Regions from separate parts of the Rhodopseudomonas sp. G2_2311 genome, predicted to be linked through region 2. Evidence: riboswitches for the same ligand, from Rfam matches in the RefSeq annotation. Region 2 holds a riboswitch; the other holds the start of a gene.
The links. A riboswitch is a leader RNA that binds a small molecule or an ion and turns the genes downstream of it on or off. The one in region 2 is predicted to bind S-adenosylmethionine.

Region 1 (17,378 bases), on a different contig from region 2:
GGCTGTGGACCGACACCACCGTGCGCTGGACCGATTGGCTGCGCACCACCGCCGGCGTGCGGCAGGATTTCTTCACCGGCCGGGTGATCAGCGACAATCCGGCCAACTCCGGCAATGCGTCGGCGGCGATGACCAGCCCGAAAGCCGGCATCGTGCTCGGCCCCTGGGTCGGCACCGAATTCTACGGCAACGCCGGCACCGGGCTGCACAGCAACGACATCCGCGGCGCCACCATCACGGTCGATCCCAACTCGGGCGATCCGGTGAACCGCGTGCCGCTGCTGGTGCGCTCCAAGGGCGCCGAACTCGGCATCCGCAACAGATCGATCCCCGGACTAACGACCTCGCTCGCGGTGTTCGTGCTCGATTTCGACTCCGAGCTGTTGTTCGTCGGCGATGCCGGCACCACCGAGCCGAGCCGGCCGAGCCGCCGCGTCGGCGTCGAGTGGACCAGCCAGTATCGGCCGCTGTCCTGGCTCGGCGTCGATCTCGACGTTGCCTATACCAAAGCGCGGTTCACGGATTTCGACCCGGCTGGCGACTTCATCCCGGGCGCACCGGCCTGGGTGGCGAGCGCCGGCATCACGCTCGGCGAACAACGCGGCTGGTTTGGCGCACTGAAAGGCCGCTATTTCGGACCGCGGCCGCTGATCGAGGACGACAGCGTGCATTCGTTGTCGTCGCTGATCTTCAATGCCCGCGCCGGCTACCGTTTCGACAACGGCGTGCGGCTGCAGCTCGACGTGCTGAACCTGTTCAACGCCAAGACCAATCAGATCGAATATTACTATCTGTCACGACTGCCCGGCGAACCGCTGGGCGGCATCAACGATCGCCATGTTCATCCGGCAGAACCAACCGCGGTGCGGCTGACGCTCGCGGGTTCGTTCTGACGCCCCCGCCCGCATGCGCCGTAGCCTGCATGCAGCGCAGCGGAATGCGGGAAGCCGCAGACCAAGACCCGGATTTCGCTTCGCTGCATCCGAGCTACAGTTGCTGAAGTGACAGTCACTGACGTGACAAAATGCTCCAAAACACAAACGCGCGCCGGCGTGTGAACGCCGACGCGCGCCTCGTAACTCGCTGGTTCCCAGGCGCTGCGAGACGCCTCGGCCGAGCGGCTCACTGCTCGTGCATCACTTCCGGCGAGCGGGTCTCGTGCCCGCCGCAACGATGCTCAGTCAGCCAACCTCAGCGGGCGTCCCCAGCGAGGTGACAGCGTTTCGAGAGAGACACTGGACCACCTCCTTCCGTTGTTTCCGATGAAGAGAGGATAAGTACGATTCTCCGGTTTGTGAAGAGGCGATGACGCAGGCTCGGGCGCGGAACAGGTTTTCGATCCGCTCGTTGGTTTCGCTCACAGGGAGACCAACATGAACCCAGAAGCCAACGAAACCCTCAAGCTGATCGGCAGCGACAAGGTGCAGGGAACCGCGGTGTACGGGCCGGACGGCGAGAAGATCGGCTCGATCGAGCGGTTGATGATCGAAAAGGTCAGCGGCCGCGTGTCCTACGCGGTGCTGTCATTCGGCGGCTTCCTCGGCATCGGCGACGATCACTATCCGCTGCCCTGGCCGGCATTGAAATACAATGTCGAGCTCGGCGGCTATCAGGTGATGGTCACCGTCGACCAACTCGAACGCGCGCCGAAATACGGCCGCGGCTCGGAATGGGACTGGCGCGGCGCGCGCCAGGTCGACGATTATTACGGCGTGGCGCTGACCTGACGGTCCGCCGCCAGTCTGTCCGTCAGTGCGAGCGGAGCGAAGCAATCCAGGAACGCCGAGCACGGCGCTGGATTGCTTCCTCGCTTCGCCCCTCGCAATGCGCCGCCACCCCCCCCTCCTCCCAAGCCGCCGAGCGCCGATGATCGACGACCTTTGGTACAAGAACGGCGTAATCTACTGCCTGTCGGTCGCGACCTATATGGACGCCAATGGCGACGGCATCGGCGACTTCAAGGGCCTGACAAGGCGGCTCGATTATCTGCACGGGCTCGGCGTCACGGCGATCTGGCTGATGCCGTTTCAGCCCTCGCCCTATCGCGACGACGGCTACGACATCTCCGACTATTACGGCGTCGACTCGCGCTACGGCACGCTCGGCGACTTCGTCGAATTCACCCACGGATGCAAACAGCGCGGCATGCGGGTGATCATCGACCTCGTGGTCAATCACACCTCCGACCAGCATCCCTGGTTCAAGCAGGCCCGCGCCGATCCCAACTCGCCCTATCGCGACTGGTATGTGTGGTCGGATAAGAAGCCCGCCCACGCCGACCAGGGCATGGTGTTTCCGGGCGTACAGAAGTCGACCTGGACTCACGACAAGCAGGCGAAGGCTTGGTACTTCCACCGCTTCTACGAATTCCAGCCCGACCTCAACACCGCCAATCCCTATGTGCAGGAAGAGATCCTGAAGATCATGGGGTTCTGGATTCAGCTCGGCGTGTCCGGCTTCCGGATGGACGCGGTGCCGTTCGTGATCGCCACCAAAGGTCCGAAGGTCAAGAAGCCTGTCGAACAGTTCGACATGCTGCGAACCTTCCGCGAATTCCTGCAATGGCGCAAAGGCGACTCGATCATCCTGGCCGAGGCCAATGTCCGCCCCGAAGACGACCTGCACTATTTCGGCGATGACGGCGAACGCATGCAGATGATGTTCAATTTTCATGTGAACCAGCATCTGTTCTACGCGCTCGCCGCCGCCGACACCGGCCCGCTGGCCAACGCGCTTGCCGCCACCAAGCCGCGACCGGCCACCGCGCAATGGGGGCTGTTCCTGCGCAACCACGACGAGCTCGATCTCGGCCGGCTGACCAAGGCGCAGCAGCGGATCGTGTTCGAGAAGTTCGGTCCGGATAAAACCATGCAGCTGTACGATCGCGGCATCCGGCGCCGGCTGGCGCCGATGCTCGGCGGCGATCAGCGCCGGCTCGAGCTCGCCTACAGCCTGATGATGACGCTGCCGGGCACGCCGGTGATCCGCTACGGCGACGAGATCGCGATGGGGGACAATCTGGCGCTGCCCGAGCGGCGCTGCGCGCGCACGCCGATGCAATGGTCGACCGAGCCGCACGGCGGCTTCACCAAGAGCGACAAGCCGGAGATCCCGGTGATCGACCACGGCGCCTACGGCTTCGAGCACGTCAATGTCGCCCAGCAGCGCCGCGATCCGGATTCGATGCTGAACTGGACCGAGCGCATCATCCGGATGCGCAAGGAAGTGCCGGAGATCGGCTGGGGCGACTTCAAGGTGATCGCCGCGCGCGATCCCGCGGTGCTGATCCTGCGCTACGACTGGCGCAACAATTCAGCGCTGTTCGTGCACAATCTCGACGAGCAGCCGCGCGAGGTGTCGTTCGCGGTCGGGCTGCCCGATGATGCCGGCGATACCTTGATCGACCTGCTCGGCGACAATCACAGCCGCGCCACCCGCGGCCGGCACAAGCTGCTGATCGAAGGCTACGGCTATCGCTGGTTCAGGGTCGGCGGCCTCGATTATCTGCTGCGCCGGACCGAAGTCGACGGCGGCGGACGCGCGAAGGCCTGAACCATCGACGACCTTTCAAATCGTCGTTGCGAAGAGCGCAGCGACGAAGCGATCCAGCACCTCAGTGCCCGAAGCTCTGGATTGCTTCGCTTCGCTCGCAATGACGGAGAAGATGTTGGAAAAGGTCGGGCTCGGGCGGCTACACAACCTCCTCCGGCGCGCTTCCGACGATGATGCCTTCGTTGCCGCGGAGATCGAGGGTGTCGCCGACCCGTTCGCCGGCGCGGTCGAGCATGGTCGACAACAGCACCTCGCCGTCGAGTCCGATGGCGTCCGACGCGGCCGAGATCGGATCCGGTCCGAGATTGAGCGCCACCAGCACCGACTGTCCCTGATGACGCCGGCGATACAGCAACAGATCGCCCTCCGCGGCGAGCGGCTGATAATCGCCGAGCGCGAGCTGCGGCAGTTGCCGCCGCAGCCGCAGCAGCGCGCGATACAGATTAAGGATCGACTGCGCGTCCGCCCGCAGATTGGCGACGTTGTCCTGGGTGGCATCGGGCGCCAGCGGCAGCCACGGCCGGGCATCGGAGAAGCCGGCATTCGCTGAGGCGTCCCACTGCATTGGCGTGCGGCAGCCGTCGCGACCGACGCCGATCCCCGGCACGTTCTTCTCGAACGGGTCCTGCACGTCCTCGGGCGCGATCTCGACCTGCTCCATGCCGAGCTCGTCGCCGTAATACATCGTCGGGGTGCCGCGCAGCGTCAGCAGCAGCATCGCAGCGACGCGCGCCTGCGCCGGTCCGACCCGGCCCGCCACCCGCGGCCGGTCGTGATTGCCCAGCACCCAGTTGGGCCATGCGCCCGATGGCAGCGCCAGCTCGTAACGCTCGATCAGCCCGGCGATCTCGCGGGCACGCCATGGGGTCGACAGCAGCGCGAAGTTGAACGGCAGCTGCGCGCCCTTCAGCCCGGCGCCGTAATACGCCACCAGCCGCTCGACCGGCAGATAGATCTCGCCGATTAGGAGACGATGATCGAACTCCTCGATCACGCTGCGCAGCTCGGCCACCACCGCGAGCGTCTCCGGCCGGTCGGCCGAATATACCGGAAGCAGTGCAGCGTGCGGCGGCATGCCGGGGCGGAAATCCGGGTTGGGCGGGTTGTTGCGGAATTGATCGTCCTTGATCAGATGCCAGATCACGTCGACCCGAAAGCCATCGACACCCTTGCGCAGCCAGAACCGCATCGCCTCGAAGATCGCCGCCCGCACCTCCGGATTGCGCCAGTTGAGATCGGGCTGCTGCTTGAGGAAGGCGTGATAGTAATATTGGCCGGTGGCGTCGTCATATTCCCAACCGCTGCCGCCGAATTCCGACAGCCAATTGGTCGGCGGCCCGCCGTCCGGCGCCGGATCGCGCCAGATGTACCAATCGCGCTTGGGATTGTGGCGCGACGACCGGCTCTCGATGAACCAGGGATGCTGGTCGGACGAATGGTTCGGGACCAGATCGAGAATGACCTTCAGGCCGCGGGCATGCGCGGTGAGCACCAGCGCGTCGAAATCATCCATGGTGCCGAAGATCGGATCGATGCCGACATAGTCCGCGACGTCATAGCCGAAGTCCGCCATCGGTGACGGGAAGATCGGCGACAGCCAGATCGCGTCGACGCCGAGATCGGACAGATAGCCGAGCCGATCGATGATGCCGCGCAAATCCCCAATGCCGTCGCTGTTGCTGTCCTGAAACGAGCGCGGATAGATCTGATACAGCACCCCCGCCATCCACCACGACGCGCCCGCAACGGTTTCCATTCACATCTCCCCCCTGTCGGTCTCAGACGCGGCAGGGCGCGGCTTTGTTCCGAGCACGGCCGAATCCGGATCGCTGTGGTTGCACAGTCGTGCGTCAGGGCCGTGAACGGATGTCTTGCATCTGAGGTCAAAGGGAGGGTCCGCAGCGCCGGGCCACGGCAGAGTCATCCGCCTGTCGGAGATGAGCGGCAGGATCAGCCCGTCAAGAATCGGAGGCACGGTGAGCCCGACGGCCGGGCGTCGATGCCGGGGACAAACTATACCGGGCTACCGGTCAACGCATTCGTGAACTGACGATCCGGCTGGAGTTGATCGAACCGTCTTGATCGCAAGTGATTATTTACTGCAAGCAAGCAGGTTCTGCTGCGGCGCGATGCCGCCGGTAACCTGGTGTTTGCAGGGCTTGCCGCGTCGCGAAACTATGCCAAGTTGGGAACTGGGTGGGTTGCCAACGAATTGTCGGTCAAAGACTGAAATTCCAACCAACGCATCACTCTAGAGGAAGGTAGTAATGACGCAGATCTTCAAGGTGTATCAGGACGCGGCCAAGGCGCAGGCGGCCGTCGCGGAGCTCAAGGCCGCTTCGTTCAGCAACGCCGCGATCGTCTCCAGCGACAAGGACGGTACCGTGGTCACGGTCGACCCGCCGTTCGGCAAGGGTGGCCAGGCCGACGCGATCCTCAACCGCCACGGCGCGATCCGCGACGTCTCCTCTCGCCACGGCAGCAGCGCTTCGCTGGTGGATTCGTCCGCCCGCTTGACCGGCGCGCCGCGGCTGACCGACTCCCGCACCACCCTCGGCGGCATTTTCCCCGAGCTGACCAGCCCGAACTTCTTCCTGTCCTCGATGTTCGGTCCGCTGCTCTCGGCGTCGCAGAAGCCGTGGTCGTCGCTCGCTTCGAGCCAGAAGCCGTGGTCGTCCCTGACCAAGAATCAGGACGCCTGGTCGTCGCTCGCCAGCAATCAGAAGGCCTCGGCTCAGCTGATTAACAACCCGGCGCCGTTCTCGTCGATGCTCGGCCTGCCGGTGCTGGCCGGTCGCTAATCGGCGATCGCCGATCACTTATTGAGTTGCTGGAAGCGCCGGCTTGCCCGGCGCTTCTTTTTTGCGTTGCATCCATTTGAATTGGATTAAAAATAACTTGCAGGGCCGTGTGGGTTCCGGAATCAATTGATTAGTTTCGGGATTACGCATGCGATCGCCGCGCACAAAATTTTGCATCCAAGTAACAAGGTCGGCGACCAAGGCCGACCGGATGCGCTTTTTCCGTCTGGCGGCACCCGCGCAACCACCAGCTCATCCTGTCGGGGCGGGGTGGCTCTGATGCTGGAGCTCAGCCTGCTCGGGATCATCGCACTGGCAGCGGCCTATGGCACGGCGCTGTGGTGGATGGGTCGCCACGACGACGTACTCTATGGCGATTTCGTCAGCCCGGAAGGTGCGGCGACGCTTACATCTACTACATCTACGTCAGCCGAGCCGGCTTCCATGCGGCAGCAACACACCGCGCCGGCGACCAATCATCCCCGGGAAGCTACGCCTCATCGGCCAGCGGCGGCGCGTGCCGCAGTCCCACCGGTTCAAACTAGCGTTCGTCCACCGTCTCGGACATCCGCTGTGCCACAGCGCCCGGCACCACCGGCCCCAACCATCCCGTCTCAGCCTGCCGGAAATCGGCTTACCACGGCGCAACCGCTGTTACCGGCACCACTGCCGCCGGTCACACCTTCTGCTCAGCATCGCTCGCCCAGCAGGCCGATCCCGGCACCTGCGCGCAGCCAAGCGCCTGCGCACAATGATGTGCTGAATTCGCTGCTGGAGACGATCAAGCACGACCTGAACAACGCGGTCGGCAAGTCCTGACGCCGACCGCGAAAGGCCGTGTGACGATCAGTCGTGGCGGGACATCACGCGGGCGTTGGCGTGCTGATGCTCGCCTTCATGACCGCTCGCGATTACTACGCCGAACAAAATCAGCACCGTCGACACCGCGGCCGCAGCCAACAGCAAGATGTCGAAAGTCATCATGGTGGTCGTCATTGCCGTACCCCCCTGCAATGAAGCAGTAACTAAGCTTCCTGCTGATCGGCGGCGGCGGCGTTGACGCCGATCAACCGGAGCACACTCCGGATGCAGGCTGCCGTGCGCGCAGCGCAGAGCAAGCGGCGACAACGGCTCCAACTCCGGGATTGGCGCGCGATAGCGTACCGAACAGCGCTGGTTTGACGGAAGCCGCAACCACTTCGCGGTAACCCGCAACAACAGCCGATCGAGATCAGGGGAACGCGTGAGGGGGTTGGTTGGAGCGGGCGAAGGGAATCGAACCCTCGTATGCAGCTTGGGAAGCTGCCGTTCTACCATTGAACTACGCCCGCGCCGGGCGCCGCGCTGACGCGGCGACGGACTCTGATCTAGCCGAGACCGGGCGCGCCGCCAAGGGGCGATCATTAAGGGGGCCGGCGCGCGACGCCGCAGCCCCTCCCGCACCGCAATGCCGACTCGTTAAAGTTGTTAATAATTTGTTTACTTTCTAGATGCGTCCCCGCTTTTCGCTGGTACGGTTCTGACTATGGCGAGGGCTGCCTACACGATCTTCGACACCATGATGGGCCGATGCGCGATCGCATGGGATCGCGGCAGCGTGCTTGCCGTGCAGCTGGCCGAAAACCGCGAGATCGACACCCGCCGCCGGCTGCTGCGGCTCTGCCCGGATGCCCGCGAGAGCCGTGCCGAGGCCTGGATCGAACCGGTGATCGACGGCATTGCGGCGGCGCTGCGCGGCGAGCCGTGGGAGTTTTCCGACGTTGCGCTCGATCTCGGCGGGATTCCGGCGTTCGATTGCCGCGTCTATGCGGCGGTCCGCGCAATCCCGCGCGGCGAGACGTTGACCTTTGCGGAGATCGCCAAGCAGCTCCGCGCCTCCGGCGCCGTGCATGCGGTCGGCCAGGCGATCCGGCGCAACCCGTTCGCCCTGATCGTGCCGTGCCACCGCGCGCTCGCAGCCGCGGGCGACACCAGCGGCATCTGCGCCAATGGCGGCGCCATCACCCGGCGACGCCTGCTGTCGCTCGAAGGCGCGCTCGCCACCAGCGGCCCAAGCCTGTTCGACGTGCTGCTGCCGTTTGCCCCGCGGCAGGCTGACCGCTAGCGGACGATCGGCACGGCCGGCGGCTTTGGCCCCCAGCGCGTCACCAGCACGCTGAGCGCCGACGTCAGCCCGAGCAGCACCATCGATCCGGCGGCGAGCAGATAGAAGCTGCCGGTGCTGCCGTGGTGCTGGATCAGCAGCCAGCCGCCAATCACGACGAACAGCAGCCGCCCGGTCTGCGCCAGCACTGGTCCGAGCACCCTGGCAGCGCCCTGCGCGGAAAAATACATCGAGATCGCCAACCCGATGAACGCGTACATCGGCGCGGCCGCGCGCAGATACTGCTCGCCGGCGAGCCGCACCGCTGTGTCGTCGGTGAACAGGTCGATCCAAAGGTGCGGGAAGATCGCGATCCCGGTGCCGACCACGCCGACGAACAGGAACGACACCAGCCCCGCCGTCCAGGCGATCTGCCGCGCCCGTTTCACGCGGCCGGCGCCGATCGCCATGCCGATCATCGGCACCGACGCGATGCCGACCGCAAACGCGATCGAGGTCAGCATGAATTCGAGCCGGCCGCCGATGCCGTAGCCGGCCAGCACCGCGGTGCCGAAATGCGCCAGCATGTGGGTGAAGATCGTGATCGTCAGCACCGACTGCAGCGGCGAGAAGCACGACACCGCGCCGACCTTCAGGATGTCGACGAACATGCCGCGCTCGATCCGCAGGCCGGCGAGCCGCGGCTTCACCCCGGCGCGGCCGGAGAAGATCACCCAGGCCATCACCGCAGCGCCGATCGAGAACGCCGTCAGCGTGCCGGCCGCGACGCCGGGCATGCCGAACCGCGGGATCGGCCCGAAACCGAGGCCGAGCGCGCCGCCAAGCACGATCTGCAGCATCGCCGAACTCAGGATCATCAGCGACGGCAGCTTCATGTTGCCGGTGCCGCGCAGGATCGCCGCGAACGTGTTCATCAGCCACGGCACCACCGCGCCGGCGAAGAAGATGTGCACGTAGCCGGCGGCCTGGCTCAGCACCGCGCCGCGGCCGCCGAGCAGCGCCAGCGCCCGCTCGCCGAACGTCAGCATCCCGACCGTGAACACCAAGCCGAAGCACAGCCCGATCAGCAGCGCGTGCATCGCCAGTGCCGCGGCGCGGTCGTCGTCGCGGGAGCCGAGCGCCCGCGCAATCGCCGACGCGACGCCGCCGCCCATCGCGCCGCCGGACATCGTCATGGTCAGGATCACGAACGGAAACACCAGCGCCATCGCGGCCAGCGCCTCGGTGCCGAGCCGGCCGATATAGGAGGTCTCGGCGATCGCCACACAGGTGCCGGCGGTCAGCGCCACGACGTTCGGCCACGACAGCCGCAGCAGCGTGCGCAGGATGCCGTCGTCGAGCAGCGGATTTTTGGGGGGCGGAGGCGACGGCGCAGGCGGAGCCGGCGCGGCTTGCGCGACCGGTGGCAGCTCCGCCACGGCAATATCGGACATGCGTTTCCCCCGAGCCCGATCTTCAGCCGGGCCTCAGCCTTCCTATCACCGTTCCGGGCCGGCGCGATGGTCGCGCCGCGCATGGCCACCCGCAGATAGGTTGGAACGGCTCAGCGCACCGTCCAAACCAGCGAGGCGGTGCGGTGATCGCCGGCCAGACTGACAGCGATGCCCCGGCCGCACGCCGCGGCTAGCCCCTCGGCCAGCCCTTCGAGGACACGCACGCAGGCCGGATCGGCGTCGGCAACGCCGTCCATCAATTTCCAGCCGCGCTGCCGCAATTCGAAGCCGCCACCGACCTCGCGCAGCTCGACGTCATCGCCCTGCGCATCGAGCAGCGCCCGCAGCATGGCGGCGAAGCCAGCGGCATCGCGGCCGGTGACGCCGAGCGCCGCTGCCAGCTCGTCGTAACTCTGCATCCCGATCAGCTTGCCGGTCAGATGCAGCAGATAGCCGCCATCGAGCGGGCCGAACAGCTGCACCAGGGTTGGGGCCGCGGTGCGGACATATTCCATCGCGTAGTTGCGATAGGCCTTCTCCAGCCGCGACTTCGGCCAGCTTTCGACCGGAAGCGCCGGCGCCGCCGCGGGATCGAACAGCGGCGCTTCGAGATGGCGGGCGAATTGCAGCCGCTGGTCCGGCTCGAGGGCATGGTCGGCCTCGTAGTAATAGCCTTCCAGGCCGTCCTGGCCGTCGACGCTCTGCTTGGTGCAGACGAAGCCGAGCTTCAGATTGCCGAGCGCGACGCCATTGTTGGCGTGCCAGCCGCGGAGCATCGCCTTCGATACCTCGGAAGGCACGCCGCAGATCGCGGTGCCGCGCCAGATCCAGCGCGGCGGCGGATAGCGGATCCACGCCTTGCGATCGGTTTCGTACATGTATTCGACATGCACGCCGCCGATCCAGTTCGACAGATAGTGATACTGCGCCGCCGCGACCGCCGGCGGCAGATCGCTGAGCCCGAGCTTGGCGAGCCCGGAGACGAAGCGCTCCTGCTGCTGACGGCGAAACACCCGGAATACGAATTCGGCAGCATCCGCCGTACCGCGGCGGCTGACCAGAGTCAGGACCAAGCCGGTGAACACCGCATGATACAGCTCGGCGACGCCGCGCCATGCGCGCGACCGCACCGCCTGCGCGGTCTCGGACGCTTCTCCCATCGGCTCTCTTCCCGTTGTTGTTTTTGTTCGTGGTTTCTGCCGCGGCCGCCCTGCGACCAGCCGTCTCACCGATTTTCACGGGTGGAAATTGAACACAACCCCGCTTCCTACATTGCCTTGTTCAGTTCCTTCCGTGGAGATTTGGAGATGCGCCGATCGCTTCCGACCAGCCGGCTCGCCCTGTGCCTCGCCCTGGTGCTGCCGCTCGCGGCCTGCGGCGATCAGTCCAATCTGGCACAGGGCGAAGATTTCGGCCCCTCGCCGACGCTGCCGGAGCCGGCGAACACGCTGTTGCCGACCGTCAATATCGCCAAGGCGGTGGGCTGGTCGGAAGGCGCCACTCCGAAACCGGCCGAGGGACTTGCAGTGACGGCGTTCGCGAGTGGGCTCGATCACCCGCGCACGATCCACGTGCTGCCGAACGGCGACGTGCTGGTGGCCGAAACCAATGCGCCGGAACGCCCCGAAGAGGGCAAGGGCCTTAAGCGCCGGGTCGCCGAGTACGTCATGGGGCAGGCCGGCGCCCGGACGCCGAGCGCCAACCGCATCACCCTGCTGCGCGATGCCGACGGCGACGGCGTCGCCGAGATCCGCGAGACGTTCCTCCAGGGCCTCAATTCGCCGTTCGGCATGGCGCTGGTCGGTAACGACTTCTACGTCGCCAACACCGATGCGATCGTGCGTTTCCCCTACAATCCGGGCGACACCCGGATCACCGCAGCGGGCGAAAAGCTGGCCGATCTGCCGGCCGGCCCGCTCAATCATCACTGGACCAAGGATCTCGTCGCCAGCCCGGATGGCAGCAAGCTGTACGCGACCTCCGGCTCCAACAGCAACGCCGCCGAACACGGCATGGCGGTCGAGGAAAACCGCGCCGCCGTGATCGAGGTCGACCGGGAGAGCGGCGCGACGCGGCTGTTCGCGTCCGGCCTGCGCAACCCTAACGGTCCGGCTTTTCATCCCGAAACCGGCGAATTGTGGGTCGTCGTCAACGAGCGCGACGAGATCGGCAGCGACCTCGTGCCCGATTACATGACTTCGGTGAAGGACGGCGGATTCTACGGCTGGCCGTACAGCTACTTCGGCCTGCACGTCGATGACCGCGTCAAGCCGCCGCGGCCGGATCTGGTCGAGAAAGCGATCGTGCCGGACTACGCGCTGGGCAACCACACGGCCTCGCTCGGGCTCGCCTTCAACACCAGCGATCTGTTTCCCGACGCGATGAAGGGCGGTGCCTTCGTCGGCCAACACGGCTCGTGGAATCGCAAGCCGCACTCCGGCTACAAGGTGATCTTCATCCCGTTCGAAGGTGGCAAACCGTCCGGGCCGCCGCGCGACGTTCTGGCCGGCTTCCTCAACGCCGACGAACAGGCGCAGGGCCGCCCGGTCGGTGTCGCGCTGGACCAGCGCGGCGCGCTGCTGGTCGCCGACGACGTCGGCAACGCGATCTGGCGGGTGACCCCGGCGGGTAATCAGTCGGCATCCCGTTGAGCGCACCTCGCCCGCGCAGCATTCCGACAACTGGATCGGTGGTGCTGATTTTTGGGGGCGTTCATGCTATAAGTTGCGCATGAGCGTCGCTTTCGACATCGACGAACCGCTATGTTTGCGCGAGGCCGTCAACCGGTTGGCCACGGTCGGGCCGGTCGAGACGATCATCCTGTTCGGAAGCCGAGCACGCGGAGACCACACGCCCGATAGTGATTACGACCTGTGCGTGATCCTGAGCGACGACGTCGCGCCGGGAGTGTTCACGCCGGTCTCTCTGTGGCAGCAGGTTTCGGATCTGGGCATTCCGATCCAAATCGTGCCTATGCGTCGAAGCCGCTTCGAAGCGGCGCGGGCCGACTCCAGCAGCATCAGTCATCAGATCGAGCGAGACGGCCGCGTCGTCTTCGACAAGACCGCGCTTTCATTGGCGCCATGAGCTCGAGCGATCCCGGGCTCTGGCTTGATCTGGCTACGAGCGACGCAACTGCGGCACGCCGCTTGCTCACTCCTCCAGCTTCATTGCCGCAAGCCGCCTATCTGGCTCAACAAGCCGCCGAGAAGGCGATCAAGGCACGGCTGATTGCTCTTCGCATCGCTTTTCCGCGGCACGGCGGCCGAGGGCACGATCTCGTTGCGTTGACCAATCTGGTACCGGTCGGAGACACGGCCCGACCGCTGTTCGAAGAGCTCTCGTCGATCACACCCTGGGCAACCGCGTTTCGCTACCCTTCCGACGACCCCGCCACGGAAGCGCACCTGACGGCAGAAGAAATAGCGGCAAAGCTGGAGCAGACCGAAACGGCTATCGCCCTCGTGCGTGGAGACCTCGACCGTCAGCAGTCGTGATCGAACTCAAGCCTTGAAATGCTTGCTCAGCTTCAGGCCCTGGGCCTGGTAGTTCGAGCCGATGCGCTGGCCGTACATCGCGTCGGGGCGCGACAGCATCTTTTCGTAGATCAGGCGGCCGACGATCTGGCCGTGCTCGAGAATGAACGGCACTTCGCGCGAGCGAACTTCCAGCACCGCGCGGGCACCCGAGCCGCCGGCGCCTTCGTAACCGAAGCCAGGATCGAAGAAGCCCGCATAGTGCACGCGGAATTCGCCGACCAAGGGATCGAACGGCACCATCTCGGCGGCGTAGTCCGGCGGGACCTGCACGGCTTCCTTCGAAGCCAGGATGTAGAACTCACCGGGATCGAGGATCAGCGTGCCGTCGGGACGGGCCGCGATCGGCTCCCAGAACTCGCCGACCGCATAGCCGCCGCGGCGGTCGATATCGACGACGCCGGTGTGGCGCTTGGCACGGTAGCCGACGAAACCGTCGGAGTTCTCGCCCGAGAGGTCGACGCTGAGCGCGACGCCGCCGGTGAGGTCGGCGTCGTCGGCATCGACCAGCCGCTCGGCATCATGCAGCGCGTCGAGTTCGTCCTGCTCCAGCGTGGCCTGGCCGACGCGGAAACGGACCTGCGACAGCCGCGAGCCTTCGCGCAGCAGCACCGGGAAGGTCTTCGGGCTGATCTCGGCGTAGAGGGGACCGTGATAGCCGGCGCCGATCATGTCGAAGCGGCGGGTGCCGTCGGCGATCACCCGGGTGAATACGTCGAGCCGGCCGGTCGAGCTTTTCGGATTGGCGGCCGCCACGATGTGGCGCGGCATCGCCAGGCTTTCGAGCAGCGGCACGATATAGACGCAGTTGGTTTCCAGCACGGCGCCGTCCGACAGGTCGATCTCGTGCAGCTTCAGCTCATCGATCCGCTCCGCCACGGTGCAGTCCGGCCCCGGCAGGAAGCTGGCGCGCACCCGGTAGGCGATCGGCCCGAGCCGCAGATCGAGGCTGGCCGGCTGGATCTGGCTCTCGACGAACGGATAGTCCGGTAGGATCAGGCCCGACTCCGTCATCGCCGCGATCATGCGGTCGGGCAGAATTCCGTTGGCGTCGGGCGGCAGGGTGAACGGCACGGTGTCGGTCCTTCGGAGCGCAAGCCATGCCCTCCGGGAAACTCAGATACGAGCCTCAACCGCTAGCCGAAGCCCGGCTTGACGGGAAGAGTACGGAGGATTAAGAGCCCGACTTATCCCGTGGTGATTTGAGCCGGCCGGCTTGCAGCCACGTTAAACAAGTCGCTAAACAGGCCGGGGACGTTGTGGTCCCGGCCCGAGGGTTGAGCCCCAGGCCGGTTTTTTTGTGCCCGCCTCGTCCGATGTGGGCACGCTGGAGACCACATGTCCGAGTCCAAACCGACCATTCCCGTTCCCGCCACGGCCCATTTCCGCCGCGAGACCCGCCTGGTGCATTCCGGCAGCTTGCGCTCGCAATTCGGCGAGACGTCCGAGGCGCTGTTCCTGACCCAGGGCTTCGTCTACGACAGCGCCGAGCAGTGCGAAGCGCGCTTCACCGGCGATGACGCCGGCTTCCAATATTCGCGGTTCTCGAACCCGACCGTGTTCAGCTTCGAGCAGCGGATGGCGGAGTTCGAAGGCGCCGAAGCGGCGCGCTCGACCGCCACCGGCATGGCGGCGGTGACCGCCGCGATGCTAGCGCCGCTGCGCGCGGGCGATCACGTCGTCGCCTCCAAGGCGATGTTCGGCTCGTGCCGCTATGTCGTCGAAGACCTGCTGCCGCGCTACGGCATCGAGTCGACGCTGGTCGATGGCCTCGATCTCGACCAGTGGCAGAAGGCGGTGCGGCCGAACACCAAGACGTTCTTCCTCGAGAGCCCGACCAACCCGACCCTCGACGTGCTCGACATCGGCGCGATCGCCGAGATCGCCCATGCGGCCGGCGCACGGCTCGTGGTCGACAACGTGTTCGCGACGCCGATCTGGCAGAGCCCGCTGCAGCTCGGTGCCGACGTCGTGGTGTACTCCGCCACCAAGCACATCGACGGCCAGGGCCGCTGTCTCGGCGGCGTGGTGCTCTCTTCGCAGGCGTTCATCGAAGAACACATCCAGATGTATCTGCGCCAGACCGGCCCGTCGCTGTCGCCGTTCAACGCCTGGGTGCTGCTGAAGGGCCTGGAAACGCTGGCAGTTCGGGTCGAGAAGCAGACCTCCAATGCGGCCGCGATCGCCGATGCGCTGGCGGGCCATCCGAAGGTGCCGCGCCTGGTGTATCCGGGCCGCGCCGATCACCCCCAGGCCGCCACGGTGAAAAAGCAGATGGCTGCCGGCTCGACCCTGGTCGGCTTCGAAGTGAAGGGCGGCAAGGCCGAGGCGTTCCGCTTCCTCAACGCGCTGCAGCTGGTGAAGATCAGCAACAATCTCGGCGACGCCAAGAGCCTCGTCACCCATCCGTCGACGACGACGCATCAGCGGCTGAAGCCGGAAGCGCGCGCCGAACTCGGCATCAGCGAAGGCTTCATCCGGCTGTCGGCCGGCTTGGAGCACAAAGACGATCTGATCGAGGACCTGCTCGCCGCGCTCGACAAGGTGTGAGCGAGCCGCCGTATCGGCAGCAAGAGTGAAGTATCGGGCGACGCAAAGCGTCGTCCGGGACTGTTTCGGTAACGTCGTGACCAGCGGTTACGTGAGACCGATCAGCTGATTGCGCGCGCGACGACCGCAGTCATCGCCGCATTCGTTACATCGGCCGGAACGCCGTGACGTCGCTCGGACCGGCGGTGCCGAGACGGACCTGGTCGACCGAGCGGATGATGCCGTCGCCGAGCAGCTGCGCGAAGCAGGCGTAGCCCCAATCGTTCATGTGCAGCCCGTCGGCGATGACGAACTTGTCGAACGGGATGGCCTGCTGCTCGTGCCATTCCTTCATCACTTCGAACCGCGGGAAGATGCCGACGCGGCGCAACTCGGCGAGCCGGCCGAGCGCCTTGATCATCTTGCCGGCGTTCTCGCCGCGTTCGTTGACGCGCGGCACGTATTGCGGATCGACCAGCACGATATCGGCGCCGGCGGACTGGATCGCCTTGATGCCGTCGTCGACCAGCTTGCCGGTGTCGGCCGGATCGAGGTTGCGCAGGATCGCGTTGGTGCCGACCTGCCAGATCACCAGATCGGGCTTCGCATCCAGCACCGTCGACTTCAGCCGCCGCATCATTTCGGGCGCGTCTTCGCCGCCCTTGCCGCTGTTGACCACGGTGATGTCGGAGGCCGGATAATGGCGGCGGAGCTGCGCCGCCAGCCGGTTCGGATAATTAAAGGCCGGCGAAGTCGAACCGTAGCCCTGGGTGGAGGACGAGCCGAACGCCACGATCACCACCGGGCGGTGATCGGCCAGCTTGCGCGCCACCCGCGGCAAGGCGCCGATCGACTTGGCGCCGCCCTTCGGCGGCAGGCATGGCACCCGGCCGAGGATGTCACCGGCCTGCTTGGCAACATCTTTAATCTTGTCGAGCGCGGCGCCCGCGACGGTTTTCTTGCGCTCGAGCGTAGAAACATCGACCTCGCCCTCGCCGGGCGCCACGGCCGGCGCCGCCTCGGCGGCTGGCGGGGCTGGCTCCGATGGGGTCTGCGCGAAGCTTTGCGGAGGAGCGATCAGGAGGGACGCCGTCGCCAAAAACGCCGCGACGGCGGCCGATCTCAAAGGGCCGGAAACTCTCATTAACGCTGGGTCCTTGCCTCCGCCGGATCGGTCTGCGCAGCCTCGATGACGAATGCCATCAGCGCGCGCGCCAGGCAGTTGTGCACGCGCAGCGCCAGATCAATCCCCGGCGCCGGGCTGAACAGATCGAATTCGCCCGTCTCGTTCCAGTGGCGCATCAGAGAGAAGCGGTCGAACAGCGGGACGTCGTGTTCCTGCGCCACCACCCGCATCGCGTCGAGATATGGCGCCGGATTGATCATGGTCTCGGTGCGGGGACTATACTGCAAATTCATCAAG
Region 2 (13,458 bases):
CGCCGCCGAGCGAAGCCGCTTTGGCGCGCAGCGTGATCCGAGTCTCCACGGTTTCGCGGGTCGGCCAGCGCGACGTCGTCCGGGTCCGCCCCTTCGTCAAGATTTCCGGCAACCTGTCGCTGACCACCAGCGATCTGTCCGCCAAGATTCCCGCCTTCAATGCCCAGCGCATGCTGAGCGACGTCGGCGCCCCGGCGCAGAGCGCCGAAGATGCGCAGAATCCCGACGCGGTCGAGCCCGACGCCGAAGTCTCCTTCGTCACCCGCGATCTCGGCACCGTACTGCCCCGCGCCAAGATTGCCGGCCAGATCGCACCCGATGAAATCCTGATGCGCGTGCGCGACGCCGCGAACTGGAAGGGCAACAGCGGCGTTCGCTACGCCAGCGCCGCCGGCGATTTCGGCGGCGACGTGAAGCTCGCTTACGCCCCCGAAGGTCCGTCCGCCGATCCTTACGCCGGCTTCGAAACCCGGATCATCCCGGAAAACGTGACGCTGCTGCCGAAGACCAAGGAGCAGGTCACCGGTGGCAATCCGACCGGCGAACGAACTCACATCGTCAAGAAGGGCGACAGCGTCGTCTCGGTGCTGCGCGATCAAGGTGCCGCCGAAGAAGATGCCCGTGCGGTCGCCGCTGCGCTTGGCGCGCGCGGTCGCGACGGCGGCCTGAAGGAAGGCCAGAAACTACGCATCCTGATGGAATCGTCAGGCCCCGGCAAAGCGCCCCAACCGTTCCGCGTGATCGTCGCAAACGACTCCGCGGTCGAAGCGGTCGCAGCGCTCTCCGATCTCGGCCGCTACGTCGCCGTCGACGTTCAGAGCCTCAACACCGTCAGCGACACCGCCGACAACAGCGATGAGGATGAGGACGACGGCACCGGCGTCCGGCTGTATCAGTCGATCTACGAGACCGCGCTCCGCAACAAGGTGCCGCAGTCGGTGATCGACGACATGATCCGGATCTACTCCTACGACGTCGATTTCCAGCGCAAAGTCCAGGCCGGCGACTCGTTCGAAGTGTTCTACGCGGGCGACGACGAAACCACTTCCACGGTCGAAAAGAACGACGTGCTGTTCGCCTCCCTCACCGTCGGCGGCGAAACCAAGAAATACTACCGCTTCCAAACTCCCGATGACGCCGCGGTCGATTTCTACGACGAGACCGGCAAGAGCGCGAAGAAGTTCCTGGTCCGCAAGCCGGTCAATCAGGCGATCATGCGCTCCGGCTTCGGCGCCCGCCGCCATCCGATCCTCGGCTACGTCAAGATGCACACCGGCGTCGATTGGTCGACTCCCTACGGCACGCCGATCTTTGCCTCGGGCAACGGCGTCGTCGAAAAGTCCGGCTGGGAAGGCGGTTACGGCAAGTACATCCGTATCAAGCACGCCAACGGCTACGAGACCGCCTACGGCCATATGTCGGCGTTCGCCAAGGGCATGGAGCCCGGCAAACGCGTGCGCCAGGGCCAGGTGATCGGCTTCGTCGGTTCGACCGGCCTGTCGACCGGCGCGCACGTCCACTACGAAATCATCGTCAACGGTCGCTTCGTCGATCCGATGCGTGTGCGCCTGCCGCGCGGCCGGTCGCTCGAAGGCCCGATGCTCGCCGGCTTCGAGAAAGAACGCGACCGGCTTGACGCGATGATGACCGGCCGCGGTGGCGGACGACTGGCGGAAGATCTCACCGCCTCGGCCCCGGTTCGCACCTCCTCCACCGCGCAAGCGCGGCGCTGATCCTCGCTTAGTTCGAAGCCTGTCCCGCCGCGCAGCATTCCGCGGCGAGGAATCTGCTGCAGCGCGGCTTCGATTCCATTTGCCAACTTCCTAGCCCCGCCGAATACTCTCGCCATAACAACGAGAAGATCTCGGAGGGAATGCAATGAAGGGCAAACTTGCGCGCGGCGCGAGCGCGTTGACGATCGGCCTGCTGATGCTGTCCGCCGCACACGCCGACAGCTATCAGGTGACCAAGCTGGTCCCGGGCTCGGCGTTTCACGGCGTGCACGGCCTTGCGGTCGACAAGGCCGGCAAACTGTTCGCCGGCAGCGTCGCCGGCGCGGCGCTGTATGAGGTCGATCGCGCCGCCGGCACGGCCAAGATCGCGGTGCCAACGCCGGAAGGCATGGCCGACGATATCGCGATCGCGCCGGACGGCACGATGGCGTGGACCGGCTTCCTCACCGGCGATCTCTATGCACGCAACGGCGACGGCCCGATCAAGAAGCTCGCCTCCGGCCTGCCCGGCATCAACTCGCTGGCCTTCCGCAAGGACGGGCGGCTTTATGCGACCCAGGTGTTTCTCGGCGACGCGCTGTACGAGATCGACGTCGAGGGCGCCAAGCCGCCACGCAAGATCATGGAGAAGATGGGCGGTCTGAACGGCTTCGAGTTCGGCCCCGACGACAAGCTGTACGGCCCGCTGTGGTTCAAGGGGCAGATCGTCAAGGTCGACGTCGACAAAGGCGAGCTCAGCGTCGTTGCCGACGGCTTCAAGGTGCCGGCAGCCGCGAATTTCGACTCCAAGGGCAATCTGTGGGCGCTCGATACGGCGCAGGGTCAGCTCGTCAAGATCGATCCGAAGACCGGCGCCAAACAGATGGTGGCGCAGCTCAAACCGTCGCTCGACAATCTCGCGATCGATGCCAATGACCGCATCTACGTCTCCAATATGGCCGACAACGGCATCCAGGAAGTCGATCCCGCAACCGGCGCGGCCAAGCAGGTGATCATCGGCAAGCTGGCATTTCCCGGCGGCATCGGCGTCGTGTCCGACGGCGGCAAGGACACCATCTATGTCGCCGACGTCTTCGCCTATCGCACCGTCGACGGCGCCAGCGGCGACGTGCGCGAAGTGGCGCGGATGCACGCTGACGGCACCACGCTCGAATATCCGATGAGCGCCACCGCCAAGGGCGACGAGGTGATCCTGTCGAGCTGGTTCACCGGCACGGTGCAGACGATCGACCGCAAGACCGGTCAGAGCCGCGACATGCTGCATGGCTTCAAGGCGCCTTACGACGCGATCCGGCTCGGCGACGGCAAGCTGCTGGTTGCCGAACTCGGCACCAAGTCGCTCGTCGAAGTCTCCGGCGAGCACGGCAAGGACCGCAAGGCGATCGCCACCGATCTGGCTGGTCCGGTCGGCCTGGTGCTCGGCAAGGACAACGCGGTGTATGTCAGCGAAGCGTTTGCCGGCCAGATCAGCAAGATCGACCCGGCGACCGGCGCCAAGACCGTCGTCGCCAAGGACCTGAAGATGCCCGAAGGCGTTGCGCTGGCGCCATCCGGCAAGCTGATCGTCGCCGAAGTCGGCGCCAAGCGTATCGTCGAAGTTGATCCGGCCAGCGGCAGCGTCACCGAAATCGCCGGCAATCTGCCGATCGGCCTCGTAGGCGCCCCCGGCCTGCCGCCAACCAACATGCCGACCGGCATCGGTGTCGGCGCCGGCGGCACGATCTACGTGTCGTCCGATATCGAGAACGCGATCTACAAGATCGAAAAGAAGTAGGCCGAAACGCGACGTGCTCCGCAGCGATCGCTTCGGAGCACATCGTCAACTTCTCATCCTGTCATTGCGAGGAGCGAAGCGACGAAGCAATCCAGGCTCGGTTCGCGGAGCCTCTGGATTGCTTCGCTGCGCTCGCAATGACGGCGCGCGTCAGTTCAGCATCCGCTTCGGCGGGCGTCCCGTGAACGGCTCGATGTCCGCGCTGTGCGGCGGCTTGCCGTTGAAGGTCAGGACACCGCCTTCGGCCGAGATCGCGACGTGGTCGCCGTCCTTGACGGTGCCTTCCAGGATCATCTCGGCGAGCGGGTCCTGGACGCTGCGCTGGATCACCCGCTTCAAGGGACGGGCGCCGTAAGCCGGATCCCAGCCCTTCTCGGCCAGCCAGTCGCGGGCCGCAGCATCGAGATCGAGCACGATCTTGCGGTCCTCGAGCAGCTTGGTGAGCCGCGCGAACTGGATGTCGACGATCCGGCCCATCTCGCTCTTCTGCAAGCGGTGAAACAGGATGATCTCGTCGACGCGGTTGAGGAATTCGGGGCGGAAGTGCGCGCGCACCATTCCCATCACCTGCTCGCGCACCGCGCCGGTGTCCTCGCCCTCCGCCTGGGCGACCAGATACTCCGAGCCGAGGTTCGAGGTCATCACGATCAGCGTGTTGCGGAAGTCCACGGTGCGGCCCTGACCATCGGTCAGGCGGCCGTCATCGAGCACCTGCAGCAGCACGTTGAACACGTCCGGATGCGCCTTTTCGATCTCGTCGAACAGGATCACCTGATACGGCCGGCGCCGCACCGCTTCGGTCAGCACGCCGCCTTCGTCATAGCCGACGTAGCCGGGAGGTGCGCCGATCAGCCGGGCCACGGAGTGCTTCTCCATGAACTCCGACATGTCGATGCGGACCATCGCGGTCTCATCGTCGAACAGATACTCGGCGAGCGCTTTGGTCAGCTCGGTCTTGCCGACGCCGGTCGGACCTAAGAACATGAACGAGCCCATCGGCCGGTTCGGGTCCTGCAGGCCGGCGCGCGCGCGGCGGACCGCGGTCGAGACCGCGTGCACGGCTTCGAACTGCCCGACCACGCGCTGGCCGAGCTGCTCTTCCATCCGCAGCAGCTTTTCCTTCTCGCCTTCGAGCATCTTGTCGACCGGCACGCCGGTCCAACGCGACACCACTTGGGCAATGTGGTTGGCGGTGACCGCCTCCTCCACCATCGCGCCGGCGTTCTCGTTGGTTTCGATCTCGGCGATCTTCTTCTCGAGCTCCGGAATCCGGCCATAGGCGAGCTCGCCTGCGCGCTGATACTCGCCGCGGCGCTGCGCATTGGCGAGTTCGATCCGCAGAGCGTCGAGTTCGCTCTTCAGCTTCTGGGCATCCGACAGCTTGTTCTTCTCGGCACTCCAGCGCTGGGTCAGCGCCGCCGACTTCTCTTCGAGATCGGCGAGCTCCTTCTCAAGCGTCACCAGGCGCGCCTTGGAGCCCGGATCGCTTTCCTTCTTCAGCGCCTCCTGCTCGATCTTGAGCCGCACGATTTCGCGGTCCATCGAGTCGAGCTCTTCGGGCTTGGAGTCGACCTGCATCTTCAGCCGCGCCGCGGCTTCATCCATCAGGTCGATCGCCTTGTCGGGCAGGAAGCGGTCGGTGATGTAGCGGTTCGACAGCGTGGCCGACGCCACGATCGCCGAGTCGGCGATGCGCACGCCGTGGTGCTGCTCGTACTTGTCCTTCAGGCCGCGCAGGATCGAGATGGTGTCCTCGACCGTCGGCTCGGTGACGAACACCGGCTGGAAGCGCCGCGCCAATGCAGCGTCCTTCTCGACGTGCTTACGATACTCGTCGAGCGTGGTGGCGCCGATGCAGTGCAATTCGCCGCGGGCAAGCGCGGGCTTGAGCAGGTTCGAGGCGTCCATCGCGCCGTCCGCCTTGCCGGCGCCGACCAGGGTGTGCATCTCGTCGATGAACAGGATAATGCCGCCCTCGGCCGCAGTGACCTCGGTGAGCACGGCCTTCAGCCGCTCCTCGAACTCGCCGCGATATTTCGCGCCGGCGATCAGCGCGCCCATGTCGAGCGCGAGCAGCTTCTTGTCCTTCAGGCTCTCGGGCACGTCGCCGTTGAGGATGCGCAGCGCCAGGCCCTCGACGATCGCGGTCTTACCGACGCCGGGTTCGCCGATCAGCACGGGATTGTTCTTGGTGCGCCGGGACAGAACCTGGATGGTGCGGCGGATCTCCTCGTCACGGCCGATCACCGGGTCGAGCTTGCCGTCGCGCGCCGCCTGGGTCAGGTCGCGGGCGTATTTCTTCAGCGCGTCATAGGCATTCTCGGCGGTCGCCGAATCCGCAGTGCGGCCTTTGCGCAGGGCATTAATGGCTGCGTTGAGGTTCTGCGGGGTGACGCCGCCCTTCGTGAGCAGCTGGCCGGCCTCGCTGTCCTTATCCAGCGACAGCGCCAGCAGCAGTCGCTCGACGGTAACGAAGCTGTCGCCCGCCTTTTCGGCGGCCTTCTCGGCAGCGTCGAACGCCCGGGCGGTCGCCGGGGCCAGATAGACCTGGCCGGCGCCCGAGCCGGACACCTTCGGCATCTTGCCGAGCGCCTCTTCGGTCGCCTTCAGGATCGCACGCGAATTGCCGCCGGCACGGTCGATCAGACCGCCCGCCAGCCCTTCGGAATCGTCGAGCAGCACTTTCAGAATGTGCAGCGGCGAGAACTGCTGATGGCCCTCTCGCATCGCCAGCGATTGCGCCGACTGGATGAAGCCGCGCACACGTTCGGTATATTTTTCTACGTTCATTGGTTCGGTCCCTCAGCCTGCCCTCGGCGCCTTCGAAAAGCACGCCCGACGGCATCTTCATTGGGGTTCCGCCGGCCGCGCTGACATTCCTCAGCCGGAGGCGGTCGTCACCGTGCGGACCGCATCGGCTTGACGGAAATGTGGGCATCTGTTCCGGCAAACGGAAGGCCCCGGCTCACATTTTCGTGGGCTGCCGAAGCCGGCGCGATCCCTTAAAGACCCGCCATGACAGACCCTGCACTCGCCTCCGTCGCCTCGATCTATCGCTATCCGGTCAAGGGCTTGTCGCCCGAGCCGTTACCCGCCGTCGCCCTGGATGTCGGCCAGACCTTGCCCGGCGACCGGGCGTTCGCGATCGAAAACGGGCCGATCGGGTTCGACCCGGCCAATCCCCGCTACTTCCCCAAGATCAGGTTTCTGATGCTGATGCGCAACGAGCGGCTCGCCGCCCTGCGCAGCCGCTACGATGCCGCGACCGGCGAGCTCAGCCTCTCCCGCGACGGCGCCGAACTGGCCCGCGGCGATCTTCGGACCGAACCCGGCCGCGCCGCGATCGAACGGTTCTTCGCCGGCTATTGCGCCGACGAGCTGCGCGGACCGCCCAAGCTGTTGGCCGGCCAAGGCCACAGCTTCTCGGACGTCGCCCGCAAGGTGGTGTCGATCATCAACCTGGCCAGCGTCGCGGCGCTGGAAGCCATGATCGGCCGCGCTGTCGATCCGCTGCGCTTCCGCGCCAACCTCTATGTCCAGGGCTGGCCGGCCTGGCATGAATTCGACCTGATGGACCAGACGCTGCTGATCGGCAACGCCAAGCTCAAGGTGGTCAAACGCATCGTCCGCTGCGCCGCCACCAATGTCGATCCGCAGACCGCCGCCCGCGACATGTCGATTCCCGAGACCCTGCAGCAGAACCTCGGCCACGCCGATTGCGGGGTTTATGCCGAAGTGATCGAAGCCGGCGACCTCGCGCAGGGCGATGCGGTGCAGGTCGAGCAGCCGGCGCTGTTCGCGTAGCGTGCTTGCAAGATCGCGCTCAACACCCCTGAGGTCATCGCCGGGCTCGACCCGGCGATCCATCTTCTTCGAAGAGGCGCGCTCCGCGCGCGATGGATCCGCGGGCCTTCGCCGCGCCGAAGCGGCTTCGGCCGCGCAGGCGGGTCAAGCCCGCGGATGACGTTGTGCCTTGAGGGAAGCGCCTCGTATCAGCTCGACGGCATCACGTAAGCGTAGATGCGGCTCTTCGAATACACCGACTCGGCGACGCGGTGGCTGTGATTGCCGGACACCACGATCGGGTTGCCGTTCGCATCGATGCCGCTGACGACGCCGACGTGGCCGCCGCGCTTGCCGCGCGACATCACCGCGATCGCGCCGACCTGCGGACCGGAGATGCGCTGGCCGTAGCGCGCGAACGAGCTCGCCATGTCCGAACCGGTGCCCTGATGGCCGGTGCGCTCAAGCACCATGTTCATGAACCGCGCGCACCACAGCGCACGACGGCCGGTCGGATTGCCGCTGCCGATGTAGCTGCGCGCAGCTTCCACCAGGCTCGAGCCGGTACCGCCGCCATTCCACGACTGCGTTTGGAAGTCTTGGGCGGCGAGGCGCTGACGACGACTGGTGCGCTTCTGCGTCGCGGGCTGCAGCTGCGGCTGCGCCATCGCGGCCGAGACATCCATGGCCGGATCGTTAGCGGGGAAACCGAAAGCCGACGGCGCGACCTCCGCCTGCTGCTTCGCGATGCGGCCGTGACGGCGCCACGCGTGCGAGCGACGATGATGGTGCGCGTGACGAGACGCGGAGTGATGCGAATAGCTGGACGCGTGAGCGTGGTGACGATGCAGCGGCTTGGCCGATGCGGGAGCGGCGATCGCCGCGAGCGCCACGAACGACAGGGCGGCAGCGACGAAGCGGAACAATCCAAACGCAGAAAACACAACCATACAGTCTCTCTCTCCCGGAACTCCTCGAGACGCGCCGACCCGCACGGGCCAACATCGGGGTCGACGCGTTAATCGATCAGGGATGGCGAGAGGATGGCTTTGAGAAAGCGAGAGTCAGATTTTAGGGGAAATTTCGAGGAAATTTCATGATACGCAACATTTTTACACGTATCGCGTGCGGTGAACTGATCACCGCACGTATTAACGACTTATTAAGTACGACTAAGGTGCCACGTAGTCGGCGGCCTGCAGCGGCGGTTTTTTCTGCGCGCGGCTGAGCAAAAACACCCCCTGCTCACCAAACATATTCCAGAACCACCACGGCGCATTCAGCCGCAGCGGCCGACCGTAGCGGTCGAGCGCCACCGCGCGCTCCATCTTGACGCCGATCTGATCGCACAGCCCGATGAAGTCTTTGATCGTGCAGAAGTGAATGTTCGGCGTGTCGTACCAGGTCGCCGGCAGGTTCTCGGTGCGCGGCATCTGACCGTGGATCAGCAGCTGCAGCCGCATGTTGATGTAGCCGAAGTTCGGAAACGACACGATCGCGCGGCGGCCGATCCGCAGCAGATTCTCCAGCACCTCTTTCGGCTGCCGCGTCGCCTGCAGCGTCTGCGACAGGATCACGTAGTCGAACGCATCGTCGACGTAGTGATCGAGGTCGGTGTCGGCGTCGCCCTGCACCACCGCAAGGCCGCGCGCGACGCAGCGATTGACGCCCTCGCGCGACAGCTCGATGCCGCGGCAATCGACGCCGCGAGACTCGAGGAGCTGCATCAGATCGCCTTCGCCGCAGCCGACGTCGAGCACCTTCGAGCCGGTCTCGACCATATCGGCGACCAGCAGATGGTCGGCGCGATGCACGCGCAGTTGCGGACGCGCGTGATCTTCCAGCGGCAAGCCTTCCTGCACCGACATGATCAGTGCTCCGCCTTACCGAGGCCGCGCGCAGTGCCGGCCGATTGCAGGAAAGCGCGCGCGATATCGATGAATTCCGGCTCGTCGAGCAGGAACGCGTCGTGTCCCTTGTCGGTGACGATCTCGGCGAACGAAACCCGTGCGCCGCCGGCATTCAGGGCATGCACGATGGCGCGCGATTCCGAGGTCGGAAACAGCCAGTCCGACGTGAACGACACCACGCAGAACCGCGTCTGCGTGCCGCGGAACGCGGCAGCCAGTACGCCGTCATGGTCGGCCGCGATATCGAAGTAATCCATCGCACGGGTCAGATACAGATACGAGTTGGCGTCGAACCGCTCGACGAAGGACGAGCCTTGATAGCGCAAGTAACTCTCGACCTGGAAATCGGCGTCGAACGAGAACGTCGGCAGGTCGCGATCCTGCATCTTGCGGCCGAACTTGCGATGCAGCGCCGCGTCCGACAAGTAGGTGATGTGCGCGGCCATCCGCGCGACCGCGAGTCCGCGATGCGGGAAGCAGCCGTGCTCGAAGTAGCGGCCGTGCTGCCAATCCGGATCGGCCATCACCGCCTGGCGGCCGAGTTCGTGGAAGGCGATGTTCTGCGCCGAGTGCCGGGTCGCGCAGGCGATCGCCAGCGCCGAGAACACCCGCTCCGGGAACGCCACCGACCATTGCAGCACCTGCATGCCGCCCATCGAGCCGCCGACGACGCAGAACAGTTTGTCGATGCCGAGCCGGTCGATCAGCATCGCCTGGGCACGCACCATGTCGGGGATGGTGATGACCGGGAAATCCAGCCCCCAGGGCTTGCCGGTGGCGGGGTTGGTGGAGGCGGGGCCGGTGGAGCCCATGCAGCCGCCGATCACGTTCGAGCAGATCACGAAAAAGCGGTCGGTATCGATCGGCTTGCCGGGGCCGACCAGGGTCAGCCAGCCGCCGGGTTTGCCGGTAATCGGATGCACGTTGGCGATGTGCTGATCCATCGTCAGGGCGTGGCAGACCAGGATGGCGTTGCTCTTGTCGGCGTTCAGCGTGCCGTAGGTCTGGTAGGCGATCTGGAATGGGCTGAGCTCGATGCCGCAATCCAGCGGCAGCGGCTGGTCGGCCCCGAACTGCGCGATGAGCGAATGCGGGTGGTCGACCTCCTGGGTCCGCTCGCCGGCGGCGATCTTCTGCCCCTTCACCGAATGGATATTCATCATACGCCTGCCAACGGCCTCGACATCCCGGGGACGCCCCGGTTCGACCTCAGATAAGAACGGCAGGGCGAATAAAAAACCCGGCCTGAACATTGGTTCGGCCGGGATCGGAACTGTCCCCGGCCTGTTTAGCGAGTTGTTTAACGTGGCTGCAAGCCGGCCGGCTCAAATGACCACGAGTTCTGGCCCGGACGATAATTGCAAAGCCGAAAGCCGTCAACACGACGGCCGCGCAGCCTGGCCCGGAAAGGGTCAATGTTTCCTTTGCCTTCGCTGCCCCCGTTTCTTAAGCAGAAGGACGCACCGCGGCACCGCCGCGACTGCCGATCCCCGTTTCTGTCCGAGGTTCTAAAAGCAATGACCAAGCCGCCCTCGCCGCCGTCGCTCGCCGACCTGCGCCAGGAGATCGACAGCATCGACGAGCAGGTGCACCAGCTGCTGATGCAGCGCGGCGAGATCATCGATCGGCTGATCGCGGTGAAGCAGACCCAGGAGGTCGGCTCGGCATTCCGCCCGGCGCGCGAGGCCGACATGATGCGGCGCCTGGTGCAGCGGCACCACGGCATCCTGCCGCTCGACACTGTCGAGAGCATCTGGCGGGTCATCATCGCGACTTTTACCTATGTGCAGGCGCCGTTTGCGGTGCACGCCGACCAGTCACTCGGCGAGTCGGCGATGCGGGATTCCGCCCGCTTCCATTTCGGCTTCACGGTGCCTTACGTGGCGCACTTCTCGGCTTCGGCGGCGGTCGAGGCGGTGGCGAAGTCCAAGGGCGACCTGGCGTTGGTGTCGGCGACCTCGGGCAACAATCCGTGGTGGCTGGCGCTGGAAGCCGACGGCGCGCCGAAGATCATCGCCCGGCTGCCGTTCATCGAGCGCGCCGACCACCCGGCCGCACTGCCGGTCTTCGTGGTGTCCCGGGTCGCCGACAGCGCCATGGTCACCGAGGTCGAGACCTGGAGCATCCGAGTGTCGGGCTGGAGTGCCGATACCGCCCGGGCACTGTCACCGCTGGCCGACGTCGTGGCGGTCCCGGACACCGCTTTTGACGGCGCCGCCCTGCTGGTGTCGATCCCGGCGCCTGGCGGCCTCGATCAGATCAAGGCTGCCCTGATCGCAGCGGGGGCCTCCCTCCGTTCGTCGGCCCTCGTCGGCAGCCACGCAAGGCGCTATACGGTGCCCCCGAGCGGCAAGTCCGCGTAATTACCGGCTCTCAGCCGCCCGACGATTTTTCCGGAGTTGACGATGTCACGTCCCGTGCCGAATCCCGGCATCCTCGATATTGCGCCCTACACCCCTGGCAAGAGCCCGGTGGCCGAACCCGGCCGCAAGGTGTTCAAGCTCTCGGCCAACGAGACCCCGTTCGGCCCGTCGCCGCACGCGATCGCGGCCTATAAGAGCGCGGCGGATCATCTCGAGGACTATCCGGAAGGCACCTCGCGGATTCTACGCGAAGCGATCGGCAAGGCCTACGGCCTCGATCCCGACCGCATCGTCTGCGGCGCCGGCTCGGACGAAATCCTCAATTTGCTGGCGCACACCTATCTGGCGCCCGGTGACGAGGCGATCTCCAGCCAGCACGGCTTCCTGGTGTATCCGATCGCCACGCTGGCGAACGGCGCCAAGAACGTGGTCGCGCCCGAGAAGAACCTGACCACCGACGTCGACGCGATCCTGGCGGCGGTGACGCCGAACACCAAGCTGGTGTGGCTCGCCAACCCGAACAATCCGACCGGCACCTACATCCCGTTCGACGAGGTCAAGCGGCTGCGCGCCGGCCTGCCCAGCCATGTGGTGCTGGTGCTCGACGCCGCCTATGCCGACTACGTGATGAAGAATGACTACGAGCTCGGCATCGAACTGGTATCGACCACCGAGAACACCGTGCTGACCCACACCTTCTCCAAGGTGCACGGCCTCGCCGCGCTGCGCGTCGGCTGGATGTTCGGTCCGGCCAACATCGTCGATGCGGTCAACCGCATCCGCGGGCCGTTCAATGTCTCGGTGCCGGCGCAGCTCGCTGCGGTCGCGGCGATCCAGGACACCGGCCATGTCGAGCGCTCGCGCGCCCACACCGACAAGTGGCGCAACACCCTGGCCGAAGAGCTGCCGAAGCTCGGGCTGACGGTGACGCCGAGCGTGTGCAACTTCGTGCTGATCCACTTCCCGACCACAAAGGGCAAGACCGCGGCGGAAGCCGACGCGTTCCTGACCAAGCGTGGCCTGGTACTGCGCGCGCTCAACAATTACGGCCTGCCGCATGCGCTGCGCATGACCATCGGCACCGACGAAGCCAACGCGCTGGTGCTCGAGAACTTGCGCGAGTTCATGGGCCAGCCATGAACTCTGCGCCGATGTTTCGCAAAGTTGCGCTGATCGGCTTCGGCCTGATCGGCGGTTCGATCGCGCGTGGAGCGAAGTCGCTCGGCCTCGCCGGCGAAATCGTCACCACCGCGCGTTCGGCAGAGACCCGGGCGCGGGTGCGCGAACTCGGCATCGTCGACCGCGTGGTCGAGAGCAACGCCGAAGCCGCCGAGGGTGCCGATCTCGTCATTCTGTGCATCCCGGTCGGCGCCTGCGGCGATGTCGCCAAGGAGATCGCGCCGCATCTGAAGCACGGCGCGATCGTCTCCGACGTCGGCTCGGTCAAGGCCGCGGTCGTCAAGGCGATGGCGCCGTTCCTGCCGGAGGACGTTCACTTCGTGCCGGCGCATCCGGTCGCCGGAACCGAGAACTCCGGCCCGGATTCCGGCTTCGCCGAGCTGTTCATCAACCGCTGGTGCATTCTCACCCCGCCCGAAGGCACCAACGCCGAAGCGACCGAAAAGCTCGCCGCGTTCTGGCGCGCGCTCGGCGCCAATGTCGAGATCATGACGCCCGAGCACCACGATCTGGTGCTCGCGGTGACCAGCCATCTGCCGCATCTGATCGCCTATACGATCGTGTCGACCGCCGAAGAACTCGAAGGCGTGACGCAATCGGAAGTGCTGAAGTTCTCGGCCGGCGGTTTTCGCGATTTCACCCGCATCGCCGCGTCCGACCCGACGATGTGGCGCGACGTGTTCCTGACCAACAAGGACGCGGTGCTGGAGATGCTC

Region 1: another riboswitch for S-adenosylmethionine. It lies ahead of VRZ08_RS23460 (O-succinylhomoserine sulfhydrylase); the one in region 2 lies ahead of metX (homoserine O-acetyltransferase MetX).

What each region holds. Positions count from the first base shown of each region.
Region 1 covers NZ_JAZDRK010000029.1:19,270-36,647, forward strand. Annotated here, with positions in the region: gene VRZ08_RS23390 (TonB-dependent receptor) at 1-893, shown strand, start outside; gene VRZ08_RS23395 (PRC-barrel domain-containing protein) at 1,374-1,727, shown strand; gene VRZ08_RS23400 (alpha-amylase family protein) at 1,867-3,552, shown strand; gene VRZ08_RS23405 (alpha-amylase family glycosyl hydrolase) at 3,692-5,308, opposite strand; gene VRZ08_RS23410 (hypothetical protein) at 5,820-6,353, shown strand; gene VRZ08_RS23415 (hypothetical protein) at 7,200-7,349, opposite strand; tRNA gene VRZ08_RS23420 (tRNA-Gly) at 7,611-7,684, opposite strand; gene VRZ08_RS23425 (methylated-DNA--[protein]-cysteine S-methyltransferase) at 7,879-8,457, shown strand; gene VRZ08_RS23430 (MATE family efflux transporter) at 8,454-9,890, opposite strand; gene VRZ08_RS23435 (hypothetical protein) at 10,001-11,050, opposite strand; gene VRZ08_RS23440 (PQQ-dependent sugar dehydrogenase) at 11,198-12,541, shown strand; gene VRZ08_RS23445 (nucleotidyltransferase domain-containing protein) at 12,621-12,977, shown strand; gene VRZ08_RS23450 (HEPN domain-containing protein) at 12,974-13,387, shown strand; gene VRZ08_RS23455 (2'-deoxycytidine 5'-triphosphate deaminase) at 13,394-14,500, opposite strand; SAM riboswitch at 14,611-14,690, shown strand; gene VRZ08_RS23460 (O-succinylhomoserine sulfhydrylase) at 14,765-15,976, shown strand; gene VRZ08_RS23465 (SGNH/GDSL hydrolase family protein) at 16,122-17,099, opposite strand; gene VRZ08_RS23470 (SGNH/GDSL hydrolase family protein) at 17,099-17,378, opposite strand, start outside.
Region 2 covers NZ_JAZDRK010000022.1:1,125-14,582, forward strand. Annotated here, with positions in the region: gene VRZ08_RS21420 (M23 family metallopeptidase) at 1-1,733, shown strand, start outside; gene VRZ08_RS21425 (hypothetical protein) at 1,879-3,507, shown strand; gene clpB (ATP-dependent chaperone ClpB) at 3,658-6,297, opposite strand; gene VRZ08_RS21435 (MOSC domain-containing protein) at 6,523-7,311, shown strand; gene VRZ08_RS21440 (TIGR02594 family protein) at 7,500-8,240, opposite strand; gene metW (methionine biosynthesis protein MetW) at 8,463-9,158, opposite strand; gene metX (homoserine O-acetyltransferase MetX) at 9,161-10,363, opposite strand; SAM riboswitch at 10,468-10,547, opposite strand; gene VRZ08_RS21455 (chorismate mutase) at 10,718-11,563, shown strand; gene hisC (histidinol-phosphate transaminase) at 11,606-12,703, shown strand; gene VRZ08_RS21465 (prephenate/arogenate dehydrogenase family protein) at 12,700-13,458, shown strand, end outside.